2 linked regions of the Sinorhizobium fredii USDA 257 genome follow. The main gene of each other region encodes a partner of the protein of the gene in region 2 in a complex. Links are inferred from orthologs where the notes say so. Each region holds a gene or a part of one and is shown on either strand. Other genes may lie near its edges. The genes, in order: accD and USDA257_RS24805.

The links.
Region 1: the proteins of USDA257_RS24805 (region 2) and accD are in contact, whole or in part, in a solved structure (PDB 8UXZ), measured with the Escherichia coli proteins. The link is inferred for Sinorhizobium fredii USDA 257 from one-to-one orthologs.

The regions. Positions count from the first base shown.
Region 1 is NC_018000.1:6,129,230-6,138,537, reverse strand. The notes cover bases 1-2,818. They hold accD (acetyl-CoA carboxylase, carboxyltransferase subunit beta), read right to left. Parts: upstream 1,958-2,818; coding sequence 1,043-1,957; downstream 1-1,042. Other genes in these bases: trpA (tryptophan synthase subunit alpha), read right to left, coding at 2,008-2,818; USDA257_RS28750 (bifunctional folylpolyglutamate synthase/dihydrofolate synthase), read right to left, coding at 1-902. In the rest of the region: more of trpA, read right to left, coding at 2,819-2,847; trpB (tryptophan synthase subunit beta), read right to left, coding at 2,853-4,073; USDA257_RS28730 (phosphoribosylanthranilate isomerase), read right to left, coding at 4,070-4,744; USDA257_RS28725 (FAD-dependent oxidoreductase), read right to left, coding at 4,887-6,257; USDA257_RS28720 (hypothetical protein), read right to left, coding at 6,297-7,052; USDA257_RS28715 (M48 family metallopeptidase), read right to left, coding at 7,189-7,944; USDA257_RS28710 (DUF2852 domain-containing protein), read right to left, coding at 8,038-8,463; phaZ (polyhydroxyalkanoate depolymerase), read right to left, coding at 8,647-9,308.
Region 2 is NC_018000.1:5,274,464-5,282,453, reverse strand. Bases 4,516-7,445 are described here. They hold USDA257_RS24805 (acetyl-CoA carboxylase carboxyltransferase subunit alpha), read right to left. Parts: upstream 6,493-7,445; coding sequence 5,539-6,492; downstream 4,516-5,538. Other genes in these bases: xerD (site-specific tyrosine recombinase XerD), read right to left, coding at 6,557-7,445; USDA257_RS24810 (L,D-transpeptidase family protein), read right to left, coding at 4,516-5,257. Also shown: USDA257_RS24835 (M20 aminoacylase family protein), read right to left, coding at 1-695; USDA257_RS24830 (D-alanyl-D-alanine carboxypeptidase family protein), read left to right, coding at 866-1,942; USDA257_RS24825 (CobW family GTP-binding protein), read left to right, coding at 2,002-3,132; USDA257_RS38080 (hypothetical protein), read right to left, coding at 3,163-3,396; USDA257_RS24815 (sulfurtransferase TusA family protein), read right to left, coding at 3,594-3,830; more of USDA257_RS24810, read right to left, coding at 3,830-4,515; more of xerD, read right to left, coding at 7,446-7,498; USDA257_RS37245 (hypothetical protein), read right to left, coding at 7,495-7,644; USDA257_RS24790 (shikimate kinase), read left to right, coding at 7,801-7,990. UniProt on the Escherichia coli protein: Component of the acetyl coenzyme A carboxylase (ACC) complex. First, biotin carboxylase catalyzes the carboxylation of biotin on its carrier protein (BCCP) and then the CO(2) group is transferred by the carboxyltransferase to acetyl-CoA to form malonyl-CoA.

The sequences.
Region 1 (9,308 bases), 860 kb from region 2 along the record:
CGCTGCAGGCGCCCCGGCCATTCGACGCCGGCCAGGCCCTTCTCGATCGCCGCTTCCGGAACGTCGAACCCGGCCGCCCGGACGGCGCGGATCGCCGCCGCGGCATTGGCATATTGGTGCCGGCCCGGCAGGCGCGGCAGCGGCAGGTCCGCAAGGCCGTTCTCGTCCTGGAAAATCAACCTGCCGAATTCCTCATGCGCCATGAAATCCTGGCCATAGACGGACATCGGGCAGCCGAGCCGCTCGGCCGTATCGACGAGCACGTCGCGCACACCATCTTCCTCTTGATGGCCGATCACCACCGGGCAGCCGCGCTTCATGATTCCGGCCTTTTCGGCGGCGATCAGTTCTACGCGATCGCCGAGATAGGCCTGGTGATCGAGCGAGATCGGCATGATGACGGAAACCGCCGGCCGGGCGATAACATTCGTCGCATCGAAGCGGCCGCCGAGACCGACCTCGATAATCGCAACATCGGCCGGGTGCTCTGCGAACAGCACGAAGGTGACCGCCGTCAGGATTTCGAAGACGGTGATCTTCTCGCCGGCATTGGCTTTCGCAACGCGGCGTACCGCATCGGCGAGAACCGGATCGCTGACGAGCGCACCCTTGCCGCTCGCGACGCCGAGCCGATAACGCTCGTGCCAGTTCACCAGATGCGGCGATGTGTGCACATGAACGCTGAGACCCGCCGCCTCCAGGATTGCCCGGGAAAATGCGGTGACGGAGCCTTTTCCGTTCGTGCCGGCGACATGGATGATCGGCGGCAGGCGGTCCTGCGGGTTTCCAAGCGCGGCGAGCAGCCGCGTGATCCTGTCGAGCGACAGGTCGAACCCCTTGGGATGCAGGGCAAGAAGCTTGTCGATCTCCTGCGCCGCCTCGCTGACCTGTGCCGCCGTCATGTTCCTGCCTCGCAAAAGATGATCCGCTGCTCGATGATTCCTTAGAACGGAATTGCAGCAAATCAAGACACTTACAACGACGTATGCGCGTCCGGATGGGACGCGCAACGTTCAATACAGGGCTCGTTGGGTTGCGGCGGCTACGCCCGGGCTGCGAGCGGCAAGGCCGAAACCTGGGAGCCGCTCTCCCGCCTTGCGGCCTCCGCCGGCTTCTTCATCAGGATCTTCAGTACGCGTGCCAACGTCGCCGGGATGTCGTGGCGCTTGACGACCATGTCGACCATGCCGTGCTCCAGGAGGTACTCGGAGGTCTGGAAGCCGTCGGGGAGCTTTTCGCGCAGGGTCTGCTCGATTACCCGCTTGCCGGCAAAGCCGATCTCCGCACCGGGTTCGGCCAGGTGGATGTCGCCCAGCATCGCATAGGATGCGGTCACCCCGCCGGTAGTGGGATTGGTCAGCACGACGATATAGGGGAGCCCCGCTTCCTTCAGCAAATTCACCGCGACGGTGGTGCGGGGAAGCTGCATCAGCGAAAGGATGCCTTCCTGCATGCGGGCTCCGCCCGAAGCCGGGAACATCACCAGCGGGCACTTCTCGGCAATCGCTCTCTCGAAGGCCTTGATAATTGCTTCGCCGGCCGCCAGGCCGAGCGAGCCGCCGATGAAGTTGAACTCATGCACGACGGCGACCAGCTTGACGCCCTGAACGAGGCCAAGGCCCGCGACGATCGTATCCTCGAGCTCGGTCTTGGCGCGGCTGTCGCGCAGGCGGTCGAGATATTTCTTCGAATCGCGGAACTTCAGCGGATCCTGCGCCACCTTCGGCTGCGGCAGCGTTTCGTAGATTCCGCCATCGAAGAGATCCTTCAGGCGGGCCTTTGCCGGCATCTTCATATGATGGCCGGACTGCGGGATGACCCACTTGTTCTCTTCGAGATCGCGATGGAACACCATCTCGCCGGTTTCAGGGCACTTGATCCAGAGGTTCTCCGGAACTTCCCTGCGGCCGAGCATCGAATTGATCTTCGGCCGAACGTAGTTTGTGATCCAGTTCACTTATAGACTCCTGAAGCTGTCCTTCGGCTTCTGCGCGCCAATATGGGCGATTATTCGGCTGCCGCAAGGCGTGCGGCCCGCACCCCGGCCGAAAGCCCCCGCACAAGCGCCTCGACGCCGGGCACCGTCGCCTCGGTGACGTGACCTTCTTCGGTCAGGCTCGAGGCGATCTGGTTGACGATCGCCGTGCCAACCACGACACCATCGGCCGAGGCGCCGATCACCCGCGCATGGTCGGCGGTCTTGACGCCGAAGCCGACACAGACGGGCAGCTTCGTGTGTGACTTGATCCGTGCCACCGCACCGGCAATCAGCGACGGATCGGGCAAGGCGGAACCGGTGATGCCGGTCATCGAGACGTAATAGACGAAACCGGAGGTGTTTTCGAGAACCTTGGGCAGACGGCGGTCATCCGTCGTCGGCGTCGCCAGACGGATGAAGCTGATGCCCTTCTTCAGGGCCGGGATGCACAGTTCGTCGTCCATTTCCGGAGGCAGATCGACGACGATCAGTCCGTCGACACCCGCCTCGACCGCATCGTTCAAGAACCGTTCGACGCCGTAGATATAGATCGGATTGTAATAGCCCATCAGCACGACCGGGGTGCGCTGATCTTCGGCCCGGAAGCGGCGGGCGAGTTCGAGCGTCCTGGCGAGCGTCTGCCCGGCTTTCAGGGCGCGCTGGCCGGCAAGCTGGATCGCCGGACCGTCGGCCATCGGATCGGAAAACGGCACGCCCAGTTCGATCACGTCGGCGCCCGCCTTCGGCAGTGCCTGCATGATCGCCAGGGACGTTGCGAAGTCGGGATCGCCGCCCATGAAATAGGTGACGAGGACCGGGCGGCCTTCCGCCGCGACGTCGGCGAACCTCTGCTCGATGCGTGCGGTCATACTCGTTACTGCCCCATTCCCAGAATTTTGCCGACGGTGAAGATGTCCTTGTCGCCGCGACCGGAGAGATTCATCAGGATGATCTCGTCCTTGCCCATTGTCGGCGCCCGCTTGATAACCTCGGCCAGCGCATGCGACGGTTCGAGCGCCGGGATGATGCCTTCGAGCCGCGTCAGCGTCTGGAAAGCTTCGAGCGCCTCATGGTCCATGATCGGCACATATTCGACCCGGCCGATATCGTTGAGCCAGGCATGTTCCGGACCGATACCCGGATAATCGAGGCCGGCCGAGATGGAGTGGCCTTCCTTGATCTGGCCGTCGCCGTCCTGAAGCAGGTAAGTACGGTTGCCATGCAGGACGCCCGGCGAGCCGGCAGTGATCGAGGCACAGTGCTCGTCGCCCTCAAGTCCCTTTCCGCCCGCTTCGACGCCGACGATCCTCACCCCCTCGTCATCGAGGAACGGGTGGAAGATGCCGATGGCGTTCGAGCCGCCGCCGACCGCCGCGATGACAAGGTCGGGCAGGCGGCCCTCGGCCGCGAGAATCTGTTCCTTGGCCTCCTGGCCGATGACCGCCTGGAAGTCGCGCACCATCTCCGGATAGGGATGCGGGCCGGCGGCCGTGCCGATCAGGTAATAGGTGCTGTCGACGTTCGTGACCCAGTCGCGCAGCGCCTCGTTCATGGCGTCCTTCAGCGTGCCGTGACCGGCGGTCACAGGCTTCACCTCGGCGCCGAGCAGCTTCATGCGGAAGACGTTCGGCGCCTGGCGCTCGACGTCGGTGGCGCCCATATAGACCACGCAGGGAAGCCCGAAGCGCGCGGCAACGGTCGCAGAGGCGACGCCGTGCTGGCCGGCGCCGGTCTCGGCGATGATGCGGGTCTTGCCCATGCGCCTGGCCAGCAGGATCTGACCGATGCAATTGTTGATCTTGTGCGAGCCGGTGTGGTTCAGCTCCTCACGCTTGAAATAGATCTTCGCGCCGCCGAGCTCGGCGGTCAGGCGTTCGGCGAAGTATAGCGGGCTCGGCCGGCCGATATAGTGGGTGCCGAGGTTTTCGAGCTCCGCCTTGAAGGCCGGGTCGTTCTTGGCCTTGCTCCATTCGTCCTGAAGATCGATGATCAGCGGCATCAGAGTCTCGGCGACGAAACGGCCGCCGAAAATACCGAAACGGCCGTCCTCGTCCGGTCCGGCCCTGAAGGAGTTCGGTTTTAGCGGCTGATTCACGTCTTGCTCCCTGATCGTCGCCGTTCGGTTTCGGCGCGGCGGACCGCATCGAAAAACGCATCCATGAGCTTCAAATCCTTGACACCCGGTGCGCTCTCGACCCCGGAGGATGTATCGACGGCGCGCGCGCCGGTGAGCGCAACAGCCTCGCCGATATTTTCAGCATTCAGTCCACCGGAAAGCATGTAATCGACGCTTCCGTCAAGCGCGTCGAGCAGTCTCCAGTCGAAAGAGACGCCGTTGCCGCCCGGTAGTTCCGACCCGGCCGGCGGCTTCGCATCAAAAAGGAAACGATCGACGATGCCGAGATAGGGATCGATCCGGTCGAGATCGGAAGCCTCGCGGATCGACAGCGCTTTCATCACCGGAAGGCCGTAGATCGCCTTGACGGTCAGCACCCTCTCCGGATCCTCGCCGCCATGCAGCTGCAGCATATCCGGCCTGAGAGCGGAAACGATCTCGTCGAGATCGTCATTGTCCGCGTCGACCGTGACGGCGACGATCGTCGCCCGGCCGCGAATGCGCTCGGCAAGGCGACCGGCATCGTCCGGCTCGATGTTGCGCGGGCTCTTCGGGAAGAAAATGAAACCCGTGTGCGAAGCGCCGAGGGACACGGCGTGCTCCAAGGCCTCCGCGGTCTTCAATCCACAAATCTTCACGTCCATTTTCATGGGAAGCGACCTTGCACGAAATGCCGCGCGAGTCGAGCAAAACCATGGCCTTCCTCGGCAATCAAGAGGAGGGTTGCCGCCAGGTGTTGCGGCTCAGGTCACAAGCTTACCACATTCGACGAAGCGGTGCTTTTTGCCGCCCTCACCTCGGGCGCTCAAGCGGTCGGGGAAGCCGGGGCGGTAGGCCGAACGCCCACGCCTTCAACGCGGACCAGAAGAGACGCGGATGAAGCAATCCCACCGGCGAACCGACGAGATGATATACCCGGTCCAAGGCGCGCTGGGCCTGCAGGTCTCCATGGGCGGCGAGCAGGTCGAGCTGCCGGGACCATTTCCCAAACAGCGCCTGGAGCGGGGTCGATTCTCCCCGGCTCGAGGAATAGCGCAGATCTTCGCCCGTCGCGATCTCCCAGGGCAGTTGCGCAAGTTGACCGAGCCTCCGCATCAGGCGGTGTTCCGCGCCGATGACCTCACCGGCCCTGAAACTGTCCCGCAACATGAGCGCCTGGCAGGCCGATACGGTGATGCCCTGTCCGTAAACCGGATTGAAGGCGCAAAAGCTGTCGCCGATCGCCAGCAATCCGGCGGGCCAAGCCGACATCCGGTCGTACTGGCGGCGCACATTATCCGTCCGGCGATGGATGACGACATCGCTGACAGCGGTCGCCGACCGGGCGAAATCCGCGAGCGCAGGATCGCGCAGCCGTTCGAGGAAAGGCAGGAAGCCCTCGGTTTCGCGCGGCGGGCAGCATTCTCCCGCACCCACCGCGCCGATCATCCAGCGTCCGCCTTCTACGGGAAGGGCAACCCCTCCCATGGGGCTCGAAGGGGTTGGAAGAACGAGAATGCCGGCGGCCGGCGCCAGATGATCCGCCGGAGCTCTGTACATGCGGCTCGCATAGCCGAAGCCGACATCGACGGTCGTGACCTCGACCCCGCCGAACCCCGACTCCACGAGCCAGAACGGCAGGCGGGACGCGCGCCCGGACGCGTCGATGACAAGCGGCGCCGACAGCACGCTTCCGTCCGCCTTTCGGGCGATCCAGCCGTGTCTTTCGCTGTCGCGCTCGAGAGCCGCGATGCGCACGCCGTCGGTCAAGGCTACGCCAGCCAAGGCAGCCACCCTCAGGCGCACGAGCTCTTCCACCACGGGGCGCGTCGCGGAGACCAGTTCGAAGGCCGGGTTGCCGATCGGTGCCCATCCCTGTTCGCCGAGCCAGGCGAGATTGCCGGTGTCGAGCGGCACGCCACCAGCCTGGACAAGCTCGCTCCGGAACCCCGGCAGCAGTTCCTCGATGGCGCACAGACCACGATAGAGAAGAACATGCGGCTGATGGCCTTGCGACACACCCTTGCGCGGCAGGGGCGAACCGTCGAGCACATCGCGCTCGATGATGCGCACGGTCTTGCCGGCCTGGCTCGCCGCCGCTGCAGCCAGCAGCCCTGCCATGCTTGCGCCGATCACGAGGACGTCGGCGTCGTAGCGGTTCGCCACGGAGTCATTCGAAATCATGAGGCTATCCCGATCTGCAATCAACGGCGAATGGAAGTCTCAAGCAACCAGGAACAAGAGACTGCGCATCCGCTCAAGCCACGACAGCGGCATCAGCGTCCACAAGGGAGAGACCGACGACAGCGGAATGTCGGCGCGCAACAGGGCGGCGTGGTCGAGGGACGGTTCGTGGGGAAAATAATCGGCTTTCCAGCCCTCGATCCGGCGGAAGCCTTTCTTATAATAGTAGCGCAACTGTGGATCGCGCGGCAGCTTGTTGTGCGTTTCCCAGACGTACTCGTCGATCGGCGCCTCCGGATTGGCGCGCCTCCAGGCTGCCAGTCCCGGCATGGGCGAGCCGAGATAGATCCGCCGCCATCCCTGTTTCAACGCGTAGGGCCAAAAGAACTCGAAGATGAGGCGCACGGCGAGAGCATCCGTGCTGCTCAGGCTGATTCCGAAGAGCGCTCGCGCGTTTGCGGGCGGGGGACTGGAAATTGCCGCGCATTCCGACCAAGTGCGTGCGGCTCTGATCTGCTCCGGCGTCACCGGTTTCAGGAAGAGCGACGCAAGCGCCGCGCCGGTCTCCGTGGAAAAGGCCCCGATGCTCAGGCCGGGAAAAGCCGCTATGCGCCGCTCGAGATCGGCCCGGCTCGCAGCCTGCGCGCCGGTCCATTTGGCCCGTTCGAGAACGAGGAGCGCATCGACGTCAGCCCGATGCAGGAAGCGCACCGCGATCGGCGCTGCCGATGCTGGCGCCTTTTTGGAAGCGCGCTTTCCAAAGCGAACGGCTTTGGAAGGAAGGCTGGATGGCATGAGTTTACCGTCACATTGTCGTTCTGCGCGTTGCAGTAGCAACATCAAATGACGCTCATGTGACATTCTTGGCCGGCGAAGAATCAGGCCGGCACGTCCTTGCGGCGGAAACCGCGCGCTTTTCCCCAATCCAGATCTAACCGAAATCGATCGCGTGCAGCATGGTGCCGTTGCGCTTCAGCCAGCGCCTGGCGTCGTTTGTGTCCGGACAGAGCTTTTCGCACAGTGCCCAGAAGTCGGGGCCGTGGTTCATCTCCTGGAGATGGGCCACCTCGTGGGCGGCGAGATAGGCGATGACTTTCGGGGGCGCCATTGCAATGCGCCAGGAAAAGCTCAAGTCGCCTTCGGCGGAGCAGGAACCCCAGCGGCTGCGGGTATCCTTGAAGCTGAGCGAGCGCACCCGGCGATCGATCCTGCCGGCATAGACGGCGACGAGACGCTCCAGTTCGAAGCGCGCCTCCTTCTTCAGGAAGTCGGCAATCCGCCGACGCAGGTGCTCCTCCGCGCCGCCGACCCGCAACACCGCCTCGTCGTCAGCGACCACGGCCTCGGTGAGGCCACGGATGCGGCCGGTTCTTTCGATGCGATGGGCGACGCCGCGGATGAAGATCGTTCCGCCATGCTCGATTTCGCTCTCGCCGGAGAAGCGCGCGAGCCTGGTCATCAGCCAGCCCTGGTGACGGGTGAGGAACGCGCTGACCTCGCGCTCCGGCAGGCCCTCGGGAACGGTCAGTTTCAAGGCGCGCCCGCCGGGCTCTATACGCAACGTCATCCGCGTCGCCCGGGCGTTCTGCCGGATGGTCAAGGGAAGAAGCTTGCCGGCCACCTCGATGTCACGCGTAACATCGAGGCGCGTTTCAGTGCCGCGGCGCCGCTTGAAAGAAGGAAACATGAGGCCTTTCTAGCCGATTCGCCGACCGCTGGCAGCTGCCTCTACGAGACGTCCGGCGTTTCATGTGAAACGCCGGACATCGATTCCGTCAGGTCAGTTCGTTTCGGAGCCGGGTGCCGGACCCGGGCGGCCGTTCTTGCGCTCGCGCATGAAGCGGTCGAATTCCTCCTGGTCCTTGGCGCGCCGGAGCTCGCGGACATAGGCGTCGAACTCCTCGCGCATCTCGTCGAGCTTGCGGCGCTCTTCGTCGAGGCGGGTAAGTTCCGCTTCGCGCCAGTCGTCGAAGGCGACATTGCCGGTCCGATGGTGGGCCCACTGGGCCTTGTGGTTCCGGCGGAAGCCGGCGCACATGCGGTCCACGCTGTCGTTGGCGTCCTTCTTGAAGGTCCTCAGCTTGTCGCCGAAGAGGATGTAAGCGAGCATCGCCAGACCGAGCGGCCAGAACACAATGAAACCAAGCACCATCAATGCAATGGTCGCAGGCGTCCAGTCCGGACGGATCAATGCAGATTGGTTCATCTTCAGTATTCCTCGCAGTCAGCGGGCCGCCCGTTGCGGCCCGATGAAGACGATGTGGGAAAGACCGAAGATGTCTGCAAGATGCACCGGATGCGAATCGGACAAGCCCTTGACTCTGCGGTAGCAAATCGCTGCCGCAGTTTGGTCCGAGGGATATTCGGATCGGCCCGGCGGCGACGGCCCTTAGGCCGACTTGCCGCCCTTGATGATCTGCTTCACCGGTTTCGAGTGGCGCGAATGCTGGCGCTGGAAGGCGACGATGCGGGGCGCGATCTCGCCGCGGAAGCGAGAGCCGTTGAAGACGCCGTAGTGCCCGACATCCGGCTGCATGTAGTGCTGGCGCATGTAGTCCGGGATGTTGGTGCAGATCGTCTGCGCCGCCTTGGTCTGGCCGACGCCGGAAATGTCGTCGTTCTCGCCCTCGACGGTCAGCAGGGCCGTTCTGCGGATCGCCGTCGGATCGACGCGCTTGCCGCGATGCGTCATCTCGCCCTTCGGCAGCGCATGCTGCATGAACACCACCTGCACCGTCTGCAGATAGAATTCCGCCGTCAGGTCCATGACCGCGAGATATTCGTCATAGAAATCGCGGTGCTTGTCGGCGGCATCGCCGTCATTCTTGACGAGATGGGCGAAGAACTCCTTATGGGCGACCAGATGGCGATCGAGATTCATCGACATGAAGCCCGAGAGCTGCAGGAAGCCCGGATAGACCATGCGCATGAAGCCCGGCTGCGGCCACGGCACCGGCATGATGACATTGTCGCGGAACCATTCAACCGGACGCTGCTCGGCCAGCTGGTTGACACCGGTCGGATTGATGCGCGTGTCGATCGGACCGCCCA
Region 2 (7,990 bases):
GACGCGAGCGGGTCGACGGTGCGCGAGGCAATCGTCTGCAGCGCGTTGACGACCTGCGCGCCGATGGCGATCGGGTCGATGGTCTTGTGCGGCTGTGCCGCGTGACCGCCGCGGCCTTTAACCGTAATGGTGAACTCGTCGGTGGAGGCCATGATAGGGCCGACGCGGCTGCCGAAATGGCCGACCGGCATGCCGGGCATGTTGTGCATGCCGTAGACCTCCTCGATGGCGAAGCGCTCCATCATGCCGTCCTTGACCATCTCGTTGCCGCCGCCGCCGCCTTCCTCGGCCGGCTGGAAGATGACGGCGACGCTGCCGGCGAAATTGCGCGTCTCGGCGAGATATTTCGCGGCACCGAGCAGCATGGCCGTGTGACCGTCGTGGCCGCAGGCGTGCATCTTGCCGGGCGTGGTCGAGGACCAGGCCTTGCCGCCCGTCTCGGTGATCGGCAGGGCGTCCATGTCGGCCCGGAGGCCGATGGTGCGGCCCGAGCCGAAATTGCCGCGGATGAGGCCGACGACGCCGGTCCGGCCGAGGCCGGTCACGATCTCGTCAACGCCGAATTCCTTCAGTTTCTTTTCGACGAAGGCTGCCGTATTTTCCACCGCGAAAAGGAGCTCCGGGTTCATGTGCAGATGGCGCCGCCACTCGGTCACTTCGTTCTGGAGTTCGGCGGCACGGTTCAATATCGGCATGATGATTCCCTGTGGGTCTGTTCGGTGGATGGCCCCGAGGCCAGGTGAATGGCTTTGCCATCTCCTTGCCATATAGGCTAAATAGCCGGACGATACGAGGCAACTGCGGAAATTCGAGGTTAAGGATAGTGGTGACAGTTCGACTTAGGATGCGCAACAGGGTAGGAGCGATGGGCGTCCTTGCCGGTGTTTGTGCGGCATTGGCGGCGGCGCTTCCGGCGTCGGCCAATCCGCGGCTCGTCGTCGATGTCGCAACTCTCAAAGTCTACGAGCATCAGGACATCTTCCAGAAATGGTATCCGGCGTCGCTGACGAAGTTGATGACGGCCTATACGACATTTCAGGCGATCAAGGCCGGACAGCTGACGCTGGAAAGCCCGGTCGTGATGACGAAGAACGCTGCGTCCGAGCCGCCGAGCAAGATGTTCTACAAGCCCGGCCAGGCGATGACGCTCGACAGCGCGTTGAAGATGATGCTCGTCAAGTCGGCCAACGACGTGGCCGTGGCGATTGCCGAAACGGTCGGCGGATCGGAACAGGCGTTCATCGATCGGATGAATGCGGAAGCGCGGCGGATCGGCATGACCTCGTCGCATTTCATCAACGCCAACGGGTTGCCAGGCCCGGGCCAGTACACGACCGCGCGCGACCTCGCCGTTCTGGCGATCACGCTGAAGCGCGAATTTCCGCAATACGCGTCCTATTTTTCGCTGGAAGGCTTCACCACCGGCAAGAAGGACTATGCCAATTACAACATGCTGATCGGCCGCTTCGAAGGTGCCGACGGCATGAAGACCGGATTCATTTGCGCGTCGGGCTTCAACCAGGTGTCGTCGGCGACCCGGGATGGCCGCAGCGTCGTATCCGTGGTGCTCGGCGAGGACAGCCTCGGCGCCCGCGCCGACGAGTCGGCCCGGCTTCTGCAGATCGCACTGACGACCAGTGCCGCTGAAAAGCCGTCGCTGACCGCGATCGCGCCTTATGGTGAAAGCCGCGAAATGGTTGCCGACGTCAGCAAGGAGATCTGCTCCAAGCAGGCGGCGAAGGTTCGCAGCGAAGGCCGCGACGAGGCCGGCCGGCAGAAGCTGCTTTCGCCCTATATCCACGAAATCGACCGACCGCTGAAGCTTGCCTTCGCCGGACTTATTCCGGGTAGCGGGGATAAGACCGCCAAGGCGGGCAGCGACGTCGCCGGCCAGGGCGATGTCGCCAATATCCCGGTCCCGGTGCCGCGCCCGAGCTTCTAGAGAGGACAAGGACGTAAGGTCCGCCCGCATCCCGCTCAATTCAAAAACGGAGTCTTTCCATGAACGGTCCATTGCCGGTCGTGCCGGTATCGATCCTGACCGGCTTTCTGGGTGCCGGCAAGACGACCCTTCTGAACCGCTTGCTGAAGGACCCGCAGCTGGCCGACACGGCCGTCATCATCAACGAATTCGGCGATGTGTCGATCGACCATCTGCTTGTCGAGGCGTCGAGCGACGGGGTGATCGAACTTTCCGACGGCTGCCTGTGCTGCACCGTGCGCGGCGAACTCGTCGACACGCTGGCCGATCTGATGGACCGAATGCAGACCGGGCGAATCAAGCCGCTGAAGCGGGTCGTCATCGAAACGACCGGCCTTGCCGATCCGGCGCCGGTGCTGCAATCGGTCCTCGGCAATCCGGTGATCGCCCAGAATTTTCGCCTGGACGGCGTGGTCGGCGTCGTCGACGCCGTCAATGGTGAGCAGACGATCGCAAATCACGTCGAGGCCCGGAAGCAGGTTGCCGTCGCCGATCGGCTGGTGATCAGCAAGACCGGCCTCGCAAGCAAGCAACAGCGCGACGCATTGTTAGATGTTCTGAAGGACCTCAACCCGCGCGCGCCGATCATCGACGCCGACAGGGAAGAGGCCGGGCGCGCCGAACTGTTCGACTGCGGCCTCTACGACCCGTCGACCAAGGTCGCCGATGTCGGCCGCTGGCTGCAGGACGAGTCCGGCGGGGATCATGATCACGACCATGATCATGATCATGATCATGGGCATCATCACCACCATCACGACGTCAATCGCCACGGCTCCGACATCCGCTCGTTCAGCATCGTTCACGACCGACCGATCGAGCCGATGGCGCTGGAGATGTTCATCGACCTCCTGCGCTCGGCGCATGGCGAGAAGCTGTTGCGTATGAAAGCGATCGTTTGCGTCGCGGACAAGCCGGAGCGGCCGGTGGTGCTGCATGGCGTACAGACCGTCTTTCACGCGCCCGAACGGCTTGCCGCCTGGCCCGACCCGGCCGACCGCCGGACGCGGATGGTGCTGATCACCAAGGGCTTGGAAGAGGCTTTCGTGCGGGATCTATTCGATGCTTTCACTGGCAAGCCGCGCGTCGATCGCCCCGATGCGCAGGCGCTTACCGACAATCCGCTCGCCGTACCCGGCCTGAAATTTTGACGCGCGCCCGCTCGAACGCGGCGGGTGGCCTCACACGACAAAGAAGTCGGCAGACGTAATCGCCGCCTTGTTGTCGAGATGGGCGAATTGCACCGCCTTGTCGGCGCCAGAACCATCGGCATCATAAAAGAGAGCGCCGGTATCGCCGTTATAGAGAAGCCGATCGCTTGCATCGATCTTGGCCGCTGCGATGTCCTTGAAAAGACCCGTCGACAGAGAGCCGGGCGTCAATGTCGTGAAGATCTTGCTTGACAGCACGATCATATCGTCGACCGCCGAGAAGTCTCGGATATGATCGACATTGCTCGCGCCGAGCGCCGTGCTGAAGACGAATTGGTCCTTGCCTGCGCCCCCGGACAGTATGTCGCTGCCGGCTGCGCCATCCAGCCTGTTGGCAGCGGCATTGCCGGTGATCGTGTTCGAGAGTGCGTTGCCTTTTCAACTGATGCTTGCCCGCGTGGCTATGTCTTCTTGCGAATGAGAAAACGGTGGCCGCCCGCGGTGGACGCAGCCTGCTCCAGCCGGTGTCCGTCCTCGCTGCAGAAGTGCGGAATGTCGATCACTGCCAGGGGATCGGTCGTTTCGATTTCGATGAGCGCGCCGGGCGCCAGGCTCTCCATGCGTTTGCGCGTCTTCAAAACGGGAAGGGGGCATTTCAGCCCCCTCAAGTCGTAGACGACCCTCGCCTCGTCAGGCATCAATTGCCCCAGATCTTCCAGAACGGGCGCTTCCTCGGCGGCTGCTCCGCCGGTGCCGCATCTCCGCCGGCCACAGGGGCGGTGGCCACCTGCGGATTGGGCGCGGCCGCCGGCGTGGCTGCCCGCTGCTGACCAGCGGCAGGTCGCTGCTCGGCGGGCGGCTGAGCCGACGGTTGGGCCGCACTCTGCTCGGCAGGTGCCGCGTTGACGGGTGCCGTCGCCTGCGCCTCGGGTTCGCTCTTCGAGAACAGCTTCCAGAAGGACTTCTGGACAGGCGCCGTCTGCAGCGCCGCCTGTTGAACGGGTCGTTCGATCGGGCTCTGCTGCGGGACGGGCACGGCCTTGCCTTCGCGGGTCGCCTTCTCCAGCGCCTCCTTCTGGATCAGCGCCGCCTGCTTGGCCTCTTGGGCCTCCTTCTGCTCGGCAAGCCGCTTTTCGAGATCGCTCACCTTCATCAGCTTGCCGGCGTCGAGCGACGTGCCGGTCGGCGCATAGGCAAGCTCGCGGCCCTTGCGTTGCTCGGCAACGATCGCCTTGCGCTCCGCTTCGCTCGGTTCATACCAGACCATGCCGTCGTATTTCTTCAGCGCCTTTTGATAGTCGCGCTGATAATCCTTGTCGAAATTGGCCATGGCTACTTGCAAGGCTGGCGGCGTCGACATGGCGGGGCACTGGCCGGCCGGATTGAAGCTGCCGTCGCTCTGCTGGTTGAAGACGTATTTCCTCTCGCAGACATTGACCTGCGGCGGACGCTTGGTCACTTCGAACTGGTCGTAGCCGGCCTTCAGCATCTTCCAGAATTCGATGTTCGAATTGTCGCGGTGGCGGGCCATGTTCTCCGCTGTCATCCGGAAGGGGAAGGCCTGCAGCTGGACGTTTTCCTGGCCGCCCTTGAACGCATCGCGGGCGAGCGCGAAGATCTCGATGATCTGCTCGTCGGTCATCGAATAGCAGCCCGAAGACGAGCAGGCGCCGTGGATCATCAGGTGCGTGCCGCTGCGGCCGTTCGCCTTGTCATAAGTGTTGGGAAAACCGGTATTGATCGCCAGATAGTAGTTCGAGTTGGGATTCATCTGGTGCGGATAGAGCGGGTAGAATCCCTCCGGCGCCTGACGATCGCCCTCCTTCACCTTGGGGCCGAGCTTGCCGGACCAGGCGCAGATCTTATAGCTCTTCAGAAGCTGGAAGCGGCTCGACGCATTCGCCTTCCATACCTCGAGCGTTCCCTCCTCCTTGAAGATGCGCAACAGGATCGGGGATGTCTTCTGCATCCCCAACTCTCTCATCTTGCTGACCATCTTGCTGGAAAGCTGGTATTCCGTCTTGTTCTTGACGGAGGAGAGGTTGACCGAATCGAGCGTTTCGTTGGTGCACCCGGCAAGCGCGGCTGCGACGGCGGTGATGATTGCAAGATTCCTGAAACGCATCGGCAAAAGCCCGTTTTAGCCAGATTCATCCGTATATGCCTCATCCGCGAAGGAGAGGTATCAACGAATCAGTAAGTCATTATTCTTCACGAAATCTTAACCGTGCAGGCGCCCCCTGCGAAACGGCAGTTTCTCATGACCTCACGAATATGGCCAAGATTTGGCCACAGTCCCGATTTCCGGTTGCCGAGCGGGTCAATCTAATCGCAATGGTTAATCCTGGGTTCTGATCAAGGTTGAGGCGAATGGCGGTCGCCACTCGCGCTTTTCTTCATCCGCTCCTAGAGATTGCGGCCGATATTCAGGTACTTCTGCCGGCGGTCGGTCCGCAATTCGTCGCCATTGCGCCCGGAAAGCTCTTTCAGCGCGTCGGCAATGACGGTGCCGGTGCGGCCGATCACGGCCTGCGGATCGCGGTGGGCGCCGCCGACCGGTTCGGGAATGATGCCGTCGATTACGCCGAGCGATTTCAGGTCTTCGGCAGTGATCTTCATGTTGCTGGCCGCTTCCTTGGCGCGCGTCGAATCGCGCCATAGGATCGAGGCCGCGCCTTCCGGCGAGATGACGCTATAGATCGCATGCTCGAGCATGAAGACGCGGTTGCCGGTTGCAATCGCGATCGCGCCGCCGGAGCCGCCTTCGCCGATCACGACGGTGACGATCGGCACCTTGATGTTGAGGCACATTTCGGTCGAGCGGGCGATCGCCTCGGCTTGGCCGCGCTCCTCGGCGTTAACGCCGGGATAGGCGCCTGCCGTATCGACCAGCGTGATCAGCGGCAGGCCGAACCGGTCGGCCATCTCCATCACGCGGACCGCCTTGCGGTAGCCCTCGGGGCGCGGGCTGCCGAAATTGTGCTTGATGCGCGATTTGGTGTCGTTGCCCTTCTCCTGACCGATCACCGCAACCGGCGAGCCGCGGAACCGCGCCAGACCCGCCTGGATGGCATCGTCATTGGCGAAGTTGCGGTCGCCCGCAAGCGGCGTGAACTCGGTGAAGAGCTCCGCGGCATAGTCGAGGAAATGCGGGCGGGACGGGTGGCGCGCGACCTGCGTCTTCTGCCAGGGCGACAGCTTGGAATAGATCTCCGCCATCGCGTCGCGCACGCGCCCTTCGAGCCGCGAGATCTCGTCGGACGTGTTCACGCTCTCGTCTTCGCCGGCAAGCTTCTTCAATTCGAGGATCTTGCCCTCGAGATCAGAGATGGGTTTTTCGAAGTCGAGATAGTTGTGCATGAGATGCGTTTCCGATCATTTTGCGACAAGGACCGCCCGGCAAAGCCAACCTGCCCCGCCGGTCCTAATCCTGTTTTTTCGCCTGTTTGGCAAGAGGGTGGTGGTTTTGCACCAGCTCGTGCAGCCGTTCTTCCAGCACATGCGTATAGATTTGTGTCGTCGAAATGTCCGAATGACCGAGCAGTTCCTGGACGGCGCGAAGGTCTGCGCCATTGGCGAGAAGGTGGCTGGCGAAGGCATGGCGCAGCACGTGCGGCGAGATCGCCGCGACCCTGATACCGGCGCGCGCCGCGAGACTCTTGAGGTCGCGGGCAAAGACCTGGCGCGGCAGGTGGCCGGATTTTCCGGAGGAAGGGAACAGCCAGGGGCTCTCCACTTCGACCGCTCTCTTGCGCAGCGCATCGCCGTAGGTCCGCATGGCGCGGATCGCCGCCTGCGACAGCGGTACAAGCCTTTCCTTGTTGCCCTTGCCGCGGATGACAAGGAAGCGGCCGTTCTGCGCAAGCACGCTTGCGGGCAGCGACACGAGCTCGCTGACGCGCATGCCGGTCGCATAGAGAAGCTCGATCAGCGCGTGCATGCGAAGCTTCGCGAAGGCGTCCTCGCCGTCGGCGGCGGCCTGGGCCTCGGCCTCGCCGATCAGCCGGGTGACGTCGTCTATGCTGAGCGTCTTGGGCAAGGTGCGCGCTTTCTTCGGCGCGTCGAGGATGCCGGTCGGGTCATCGCCACGCAGGCCCTCGGCATAGAGGAACTTGTAGAATTGCCTGAGCGCCGACAGCCGGCGCGCCTGGGAGGAGGCCTTGAAACCTTCGCCGGCCAGATGCGAGAGATAACGTCTCAGATCGTCCGCCGTGGCGGCATTGAGCCGCGTTCCTGAAGAGCGCAGGAAGGAGCGTGCGTCCCTGAGATCGCGTTCGTAGGATTGGAGTGTGTTGACCGCCGCGCCCCGCTCGGCGCTCATCATTTCCAGGAACGCTTCGAGGTGGGCCTCCGAAAGATCCGTCATTGCGGCTTATTGATCCGTTCGGACGGAATGCGCACCGTCACGTCCCGCTCCACCGGCTCGACGAAGGTGACGAGCGCCACCATGGTTCCATAGATCATCCCGGCCGCGACGGCGCAGAAGAACAGGAACCGGAACAGGGTTGGCATTTCAGTCTCCAGCACGCAGGTGACGCCATAGCGGACCGTGATCTATATGAACGGCTCGCCCGGCAAGTTCAAGAAGCGTGGCGCGGCTCCGCGCGACGACTTGACGCCCCCGGCCGATTTGTCGATACCGAAGGGGAATGGGGACTATGACGCCTAATGAACGACGTGACCGAACCGGTTTTCGCGACGCTCGCCGAACGGGCGAAGCTCGCACTCGGTAAGCGCAACCTGATTTTCATCGGCCTGATGGGAGCGGGAAAATCGGCGATTGGTCGGCTGACCGCCCAGGCGCTCGGCGTTCCCTTCGTCGATTCCGACCATGAGATCGAACGCGTGTCGCGCATGA